One region of the Methylobacterium sp. CCH7-A2 genome, then DNA from elsewhere that is predicted to be linked to it. Evidence: riboswitches for the same ligand, from Rfam matches in the RefSeq annotation. Region 1 holds a riboswitch; the other holds the start of a gene.
The links. Region 1 has a riboswitch for thiamine pyrophosphate ahead of thiO (glycine oxidase ThiO). Riboswitches for the same ligand answer to the same signal wherever they lie in the genome.

Region 1 (4,309 bases):
CCGCGCGTCATGGTCGGGCTTGACCCGACCATCTCGGAAACCAGAGCTCTCTTGTCCTGAGCTTCTCGGGTCTGCGCTTGGCTTCGCCCGAGAATGACGCGCACTAGACGGCGCGCTTCCGCGTCGCCTCAATCCAGGCCTTCAGCCGCGCTTCCGGATCGGCGTTCAGCGTGATGTCGGTGACCGCCGAGACGATGTCGGCGCCCGCTTCGAAGACGCCGGACGCGCGCTCCAGCGAGACGCCGCCGATGCCGACGAGCGGGATGGCGCCGAGGCGGCGCTTCCACTCGGTGACGCGTTCCAGCCCCTGCGGCGCCCATTTCATCGCCTTCAGGATGGTCGGGTAGACCGGGCCGAGCGCGACATAGTCCGGCTGCGTGGACAGCGCGCGCTCCAGCTCGGCCTCGTCATGGCTGCTGACGCCGAGCCGCATGCCGGCCTTGCGGATCGCCGCGAGATCGGCGCCGTCGAGATCCTCCTGGCCGAGATGGACGAAGTCGCAGCCCTCCTCGATGGCCAGCCGCCAGTAATCGTTCACGACCAGCACGCAGCCGGCATCAGCGCAGAGCGTCTTCGCGCGGGCGATCTCGCGGCCGGTCTCGGCTTCGCTGCGGTCCTTGACGCGCAGCTGCACCAGTTTCACGCCGAGCGGCAGCATGCGGGCGAGCCAGTCGGCGCTGTCGAAGATCGGATAGAACGGGTCGACCTTCATCGAGGCTGCTTTCACGAGAGGAAGGCCTTGCCCATGACCGGGGTCGAGGGCGCCGCCATGTCGCGCGCCTCGATCGGCTGCGCCTGGAAGGCCTGGTGGCCGGCCTCGATCGCCTTCGCGAAAGCCTGCGCCATCAGCACCGGATCGCCCGCCTTGGCCACCGCCGTGTTGAGCAGGATCGCGTCATAGCCCAGCTCCATCGCCTGGGCGGCGTGGGAGGGCAGGCCGATGCCGGCATCGACCACCAGCGGAACACCGGGGAAATGCGCCCGCATGCTGCGCAGGCCGTAGACATTGTTCAGGCCGCGGCCCGAGCCGATCGGCGCGCCCCAGGGCATCAGCACCTCGCAGCCGGCATCGAGCAGGCGGCCACCGACGACGAGATCCTCGGTGGTGTAGGGGAAGACCTCGAAGCCGTCCTTCGTGAGGATGCGCGCGGCCTCGATCAGCCCGACGACATCGGGCTGGAGCGTGTCGTCCTCGCCGATGACCTCGAGCTTGATCCAGTTCGTACCGAAAACCTCGCGCGCCATCTGGGCGGTGGTGACGGCCTCCTTGACGCCGTGGCAGCCGGCCGTGTTGGGCAGCACGCGCACGCCGAGATCGCGGATCAGCGACCAGAAGGCCTGCCCGGCCCCGCCCTCGCCGGCCTCGCGCCGCAGCGAGACGGTGACGATCTCGACGCCCGACGCCTTCACCGCATCCGCCAGGATGGCCGGAGACGGATATTGCGCCGTGCCGAGGAAGAGCCGGCTTTTCGGCTCGAAACCATAGAAGCTCGCCATCTCGGTGATCCTCTCAGCCGCCCTGCATCGGGGCGACGACCTCGATGCGGTCGCCCTCGTTGAGCGTGACGGTCTCGCGCTTGCGCGCCGGGACGAAATCGCCGTTCACAGCCGTGGCCACGACCTTGCCGGCATAGCCGAGCTCGGCCAGCGCCTGCTCGAGCGTGGTGGCCGTGACCTCGCGCGGCTCGCCGTTAAGCAGCAACGTCATGAAGCCTCTCCGGGATGCTGGCGGGATCGAGCAGGGCCTCCGCCGCCAGCCGCGCCATCGCGGGGCTCAGCAGAAAACCGTGCCGATAGAAGCCGTTGACATGGATGACCCGGCCACGACGCGTCAAGCGCGGCAGGTTGTCGGGAAAGGCCGGGCGCGCATCGACGCCGATCTCGACGATCTGCGCCTCGCCGAAGGCCGGATGCAGCGCATAGGCGCCGCCGAGCAGTTCCAGCATCGAACGCGCGGTGACGGCGCTGCGGTCGCCGCCCTCGATCATCGTCGCGCCGACCATGAAGATGCCGTCCGCCCGCGGCACGACATAGAGCGGGATGCGCGGATGCAGCAGCCGAACCGGGCGCGACAGGGTGACGTCTCGGGTGCGCAACAGCAGCATCTCGCCCTTGACGCCACGCAGATCCGGCAGCGCCCCGCGGGCGGCGAGACCCCGGCAGTCGAGCACGGCATCGGCAGCCACATCCTCGGGGGCGACCTCGCGGCCGTAATGGATGCGTCCGCCCAGAGCGATCACCTTCGCCGCCAGCCCTGCCAGCGCCAGGCGCGGATCGAGATGGCCCTCGCTCTCGAAGAAGAGCGCCTTGCCGAAGCGCCCGGCGAGATCGGGCTCCAGCGCGGCGATGGCCTCGGCCTCGATCTCGACCAGATGGGAGGTGCGACTGGCGAAGCGGCGCAGTTCGGCGCGATCACGGCTGGGAGCGACCACGAGCGTGCCCTTGCGGACGACGCCCTCGACATGGCGCTCCCACCAGCTCGCCGCCTCCTGGCCGAGCCTGACGACCGGCTCCTCGGCGCTCTCGCCCTCGCACCAGGGCGCCAGCATCCCGCCGGCCCACCAGGAGCAGGCTTTCGCCCCGGCCGTTTCGCCGCGCTCGAACAGCTCGACCTCGGCGCCGCGCCCGAGCAGCTCGACCGCGCAGGCGAGGCCGACGACGCCGGCGCCGACGATGCCGACGCGCAGCGGTGGGTTCGACCGGGACTGGATGGATGCGTGCGGCATGCCCTACCCTCGCGGCCGTGAAGGCTGCGGCCGTGGCAGGACGGGTGAAGCGACGCTGCGACGACCGTTCCCTTCGCCGGCATTATCCGGATCAGGTTCGATGGGTTGGCGACTTGCGCCTCTCAGCCTTGCGGCACCCCAACGGATCGACCTCAATCTAGGCCCGGCGGGCCGCCCGGGCAACCCTCCAAGCCATTCCGGGGCCGCCGCGCGGCCATGTCCCCCTCGTGAGGGAGGTCAGCCCAGCGGCTTGGCGAAGCGGGCGAAGGCGTCGATCGTGGGCGTCGTGCCGGCGCCGGGCCGCTGGGGTTTCAGGAAGCAGCCATCGACGACATTCGCCGGCTCCTCGAAGGCGTCCTTGATCCAGGGGATGTATTCGAGGACCGGCGTCGCCTGGTGCCAATAGGCGAGATGGACATGGACCTGGCTCATCTCGCCGGCATGGGGCGCGACCGGCAGGCGGCTGGCGAGGGCGAGATCGGCGACCTGGATGTATTCGGTGATGCCGCCGAGCCGCGTCACATCAGGCTGGACGTAGTGGATCGCGTCGGCTGCGATGAAGGCGCGGAAGGCGTCGAGCGAATAGAGCTGCTCGCCGAGCGCGACGGGAATGGAGGTGTCGCGGGCGAGCGCCGCATGCGAGCCGACATCGTCATACCAGAGCGGCTCCTCGAACCAGAAGATGTCGAGCGGCTCCGCCCGGGCGCAGAAGCGCTTGCAGGTCGGCAGATCCCATTTGCCGTTGCCGTCGATGGCGAGCGAAACATGGGGCCCGACGGCCCGGCGCACCGCCTCGAGCCGGCCGATGTCGATGCCGGGATCGGCATGGCCGACCTTGACCTTGATGCGGTGGAAACCGTCCTGCTCCACGGCCCTGCGGCAGCCCTCGACGAGCTGGTCCTTGGGGATCGAGAGCCAGCCGATATCGGTGTTGTAGGCCTCGAGCCGCGGCTTGCTGGCGCCGCCGAGGAGATGCCAGAGCGGCACGCCGGCCTTCTTCGCCTTGAGATCCCAGAGCGCGACATCCACCGCCGCCAGCGCGAGCTGGGTGATGCCGGCGCGGCCGACCCATTGCAGCGCCGGATGGCGCGCGAGCTTGAGCCAGAGCCGGCTCGTTTCCAACGCGTCTTCGCCGATCAGCAGCGGCGCATAGCAATCGCGGATGCAGGCGGTGATCAGCCGGTCGGAGGACAGATCGGCATGGGTGCCGGTGAAACCATAGCCCTCTAGCCCCTCCTCCGTGACGATCCTGGTGCCGACGACGCCCCAATGGCTGATGCGATGCGTCGAATCGGCGATCGACCCGCCGGTGACGGGGATATGCAGGATGAAGGGTTCGATTCTGGCGATGCGCATGATGGTCCTCCCGGGCCCTCCGCTCGCGACCGTTGGGGCCGCGGCGGCTTATCGGGCCCGAGACGACCACAGCCGCAGACGCGCTTCAACGCCGGAAGCGGCGCGCCCGACATGCAGGCGCAGAGGGGGCGGATCGCCGGGCGCCTGATCAGCGAGGCCAGACGCGGCGACGCAGATCCGCAACCGGTTTGCTGTGACCATCGATGATCGGGAAGAAAATGGTGCCC
Region 2 (4,309 bases), on a different contig from region 1:
GCCGTCAGCTCCGGAACCCGCACCTGCGCGCGCTCACCCCAAGCGCTGAAATCCAGCGTCCGCCAGGCGACCTCACTGGCCGGCAGCCCCGGCAGATGCCCCGCGGTCTCGATCACCGCCTCAGCCCCGCGCCGCCCGCAGGAATTCCTCGACCGCCACCGAACAGCCCTTGGAATCGGCGCCGTCGACGCGGCCGAGCAACCGGAAGCCGCCTTCGACCATCACGCCGGCGTCCTCGGTCAGGATCGCGGAGGCGCAGTTGAAATGGGCGAGGTCGTGATGAACCAGCACGCCGGTCGTTCCCTCCGGCAGGTCGCAACCGCTGACCGGATCGACGACGCGGCTGCGGATCCAGTGCGGGCCGGACTTCACCGGCGGGCAGACTGCATTGCCGTCGTCGTAGAACTGCGTGCTGAGCTCGGTCATGCCGTACATGTTGATGCAGGCCTCGCGCGGTACGCCGAGCGTCACTGAGAGTGCGTCATAGAAGGCGTCAGCCCCCATCTCGCGCGACTGCCCCTTGAAGCCGCCGGTGTCGAGGATCCGGCTGCCTGCAGGCAACGCGAAGCGCCGCCCCTGCGCCGCCAGCGCATCGAGCAGATGTACGAAGCTGAAGCTCGCGCCGAGCAGCGCATAGGGCTCGCCCGAAGCTTCCGCCCGCTCCAGCGCCGCGATCAGCCGCGGCAGGTCGAGCCCGCTTGCGCCGATGAAGCCCTCGCTGTCGGGCGTTCCGCATTCCCGCTTCGCCAGAGCGAGGTAATGCGCCAGCGAGGAGTTCGGCATAGCCACCTCGTCGGGGAAGAGGATGCCCATCGTGATGCGCTCCCGCCCGGCCATGAAGCGGCGGCGGAAATTCACCAGCATCGAGCGGCTCCAAACCGCCATCGTCGGGTGGTGGCTCTTACCCCGCACCCCACCTTGCGTCGTGCCGCTGGTCATGAAGATGCGCTCGGCCGCCTCCGGCGGCGTGCAGCTCAGCGTCAGGGTCTTGAAGGCGCTGATCGGCACGGCCGGGATGTCGCGCCAGCTGCGGACGGTGAGCGTGGTGCGCCCGCGCTGGATCGCGAAACGCCGATAGGGCGCGTTGTGGGCGAACTGATAGGCGAAGACGGCCAGCGCCATGCGCTCGAATTCCGCCTCCGACGCCCCGTCCTGGTCGATGAAGGCCAGCAAGGCCTCGATGATCTCGCTCTGCGTCACGTCCGCTCGCCTTCCCGCAAGGCCACTCGCCCGGCGACATGCCGAGGTTGGAGCCTGACGATCCGACAATGACGGCGCGAGCCTGGAAAAGGGGCGTGATGGTGCCGCCCGATGTCCCGCATCCCTACGCCGGCATGACCCGGATCAGGTTCGGAGGGTCACCGCGCTGTCGAACCGAAGCCCGACCGGCGGAATCTCAGCCTCCTCGCGAGGCACCCCTTGGAACAGCGGCCACCATGATGGCGCGCCCGCCTCGCTGTCAAGGAAGCGTCATGGTCGCGCCCACGGGCTCATGCACCGAAACAATCGCGCATCGCCGGGCGTTACGTCCGGGACAATCCCTGAGGAGACGGATGATGGACACGGCACGCGAAAATCCCGCGCTCGAGATTCCGGATGAGGGCGAACGTCTGGCCGAAGGCGGCGGCGCTGCAGCCACCCACCAAGTCAGCCTGCGGACCAATGTCCATGACGCGGGCAGCGGCGCCAACGAGACGATCGATGGCCTAGATTCGACAAGCGAAGCCATCCGCCATGCGGCGGAGGACATCCCGACCGGACAACGCCCGGAGGGGCCGATGGAGTCGGTGCCCGTTTTCGATCGCGCGGGACTGCCGCCGAAGGTCTGACGGAGGATGGCGAGGACCATGAGGACAGCCTGAGCGGCGGAACCACAGGCGCCCTCTCCCGGTTGCATCAGCAGAGCCCGCAGGAGGCGCCCATGAGATCGACGTCCGCCAATTCCATGGTCGCAGCCGCGACGATCGCCGTCTCGGCGGTCATGCTGACGATGCTTGCGATGGCCGACAACCGCCCTGCCAAGACGCTCTGCCGGGACGTCGTTCCGGGTTCGATCGTCGAGGTCATGAATTGCCCCCAAACCGCACAGGCCCCGCAGCTGGCGAAGTCTGTCGTGCCGGCTCAACAGACGCGGCTCGCCTTTACAGCTGGCCAGTGAACCGGAGCAGAAGGCGGGGAGCTGGCGTCTCGGCGGAAGTGGCGGACAGGGAGGGATTTGAACCCCCGATACCCTTGCGGGTATGCCGCATTTCGAGTGCGGTGCATTCAACCACTCTGCCACCTGTCCGCGGTCGCCTTCGGTCGAAGCGGGCTGGTTACTACACGCGGAGTTCGGCCAAAACAAGCCTTCGCTCGCGCGCCGGTCGCTTTCTGTTTCTCGCCGTCGCCGGGGCTTAGCTTTCGGAGCGCGAGGCGACGCTTTCGCTTGACCTTCGTGACCCTTGCGACTATCGAGCCTCGTCCGGCGTGGGGAAACCCGCGCCCGATCTCTTTTGGCCCATCGGTTTCGCCGCGCGCGAACCTTGAGCCGTCAAGAGCGAACCCTGACCCGTAACGACTGCCAAAAAGCCGTCCCGCATGCGCCTCGTCGAGGCCGTGACAGGGCGGGGCCGAACATGGAGGATAAAATGTTCGCAGTCATCAAGACCGGCGGAAAGCAGTTCCGCGTTGCCGCCAACGATCGCATCACCACCGCCAAGATCGAAGGCAACCCGGGCGACACCGTCGCCTTCGACACCGTGCTGATGCTCACCGACGGCGAGAAGACCACGCTCGACGCCAAGGCCCTCTCCGAGATCACGGTGGCCGCCGAGATCGTCGAGCAGGCCCGCGGCGACAAGGTCATCGCCTTCAAGAAGCGTCGCCGCCAGAATTCGAAGCGCAAGCGTGGCTTCCGCGCCGAGCTGACCGTCATCCGCATCACCGACATCCTCACCGGCGGCAAGAAGCCGGAGATGAAGAAGGGCGAGGCTTCAGCCGTCGCGCTTCAGGCCGGCGCTGCCGAAGCCAAGGCCAAGCCCGCCGCGAAGGCTCCCAAGGCCGCCAAGGCCGAGGCCGGTGCGCTGGACGCCTCCAACCTCTCGCTGATCTCGGGCGTCGGCCCGACCATCGAGAAGAAGCTGCGCGCCGCCGGCATCACCTCCTGGAACGACATCGCCGCCTGGACCGAGGCCGACGTCGCCAAGTGGGACGAGGAGCTCAAGCTCCGCGGCCGCGCCACCCGCGAGGAGTGGGTTGTTCAGGCCAAGGAACTCCTGGCTGGCAAGCCCCCGCGGGCCAAGGCCGACCAGGCCGAGCTGGCTTCCGGCGAGGACTACTGACGCCTCCCGTCAGTCCCGTTTTCGCTTCCCCGCCCGAACCGGCTGGCTTTTGCCGCCGATTCGGGTTAGAGAGACCACATCAGTTTTGAGGTAGGGCGTTATGGCTCACAAAAAGGCAGGCGGCTCGTCCCGCAACGGTCGCGACTCCGAAAGCAAGCGCCTCGGCGTGAAGAAGTTCGGCGACCAGGCCGTCATTCCGGGCAACATCATCATCCGCCAGCGCGGCACCCGTTGGCATGCCGGCGTCAATGTCGGCATGGGCAAAGACCATACCCTCTTTGCGACTACGGCCGGCCGCGTCCGATTCACGACGAAACTCGGCCGAGCTTTCGTGAACGTAGTCCCGGCCCAAGAGGCCGCAGAGTAAGACGGCGGATAGGGACTTCTCCGATCCGCCGGTTCCATCGAACCGGAACGGATCAGGGGTCCAGCCCTCTACGGGGTCACCCAAGGTCAGCGAAAGGGAGGTGGGACCAAATCCCAGCTCCCTTTTTTCGTTTGCGCCGACGGAGAGACCCGATGTTCCCCGAACTGACCCGCGACGATGTCTTCCGGCTCGAGACCCGCCGTCTCTGGCTGCGCTGGCCGCGCATGGCGGACGCTTCCGCCATCCTGCGTCAGGCGGGGGAGAAAGCCGTGGCCGAGATGACGGCCTCGATCCCGCATCCCTATCCGGTGGAAGCGGTCGAGCCCTTCATCTTCGCCATGCGCAAGGGCAATGCGCTGGGCGAGCATCTGGTGCTGGCGATCACGCCGCGGTCCAAGCCCAACGAGCTGATCGGCATGATCGGCGCGCACAGGCAGGCCACGGGCGTGCCCTTCATCGGCTACTGGCTGGGAACGGCCCATTGGGGCAAGGGTCTGGCGACCGAGGCCACCCAGGCGCTGATCGACACCGTGTTCTCGCTGAGCGAGATCAAGGCGATCGAGGCCGATGCGCGGGTCATCAACCCCGCCTCCAAGCGCGTGCTGGAGAAGTCGGGCTTCCG

Region 2: another riboswitch for thiamine pyrophosphate. It lies ahead of AX750_RS18665 (long-chain fatty acid--CoA ligase); the one in region 1 lies ahead of thiO (glycine oxidase ThiO).

The regions. Positions count from the first base shown of each region.
Region 1 covers NZ_LSKN01000088.1:133,703-138,011, reverse strand. The annotation lists gene AX750_RS07330 (thiamine phosphate synthase) at 104-712, opposite strand; gene AX750_RS07325 (thiazole synthase) at 724-1,497, opposite strand; gene thiS (sulfur carrier protein ThiS) at 1,511-1,708, opposite strand; gene thiO (glycine oxidase ThiO) at 1,692-2,687, opposite strand; TPP riboswitch at 2,778-2,877, opposite strand; gene AX750_RS07310 (mandelate racemase/muconate lactonizing enzyme family protein) at 2,964-4,082, opposite strand; tRNA gene AX750_RS07305 (tRNA-Phe) at 4,302-4,309, opposite strand, start outside.
Region 2 covers NZ_LSKN01000245.1:23,885-28,193, reverse strand. The annotation lists gene AX750_RS18670 (acyl-CoA reductase) at 1-116, opposite strand, end outside; gene AX750_RS18665 (long-chain fatty acid--CoA ligase) at 121-1,200, opposite strand; TPP riboswitch at 1,305-1,430, opposite strand; gene AX750_RS18660 (hypothetical protein) at 1,557-1,829, shown strand; gene AX750_RS18655 (hypothetical protein) at 1,922-2,158, shown strand; tRNA gene AX750_RS18650 (tRNA-Ser) at 2,198-2,287, opposite strand; gene rplU (50S ribosomal protein L21) at 2,628-3,320, shown strand; gene rpmA (50S ribosomal protein L27) at 3,421-3,687, shown strand; gene AX750_RS18635 (GNAT family N-acetyltransferase) at 3,840-4,309, shown strand, end outside.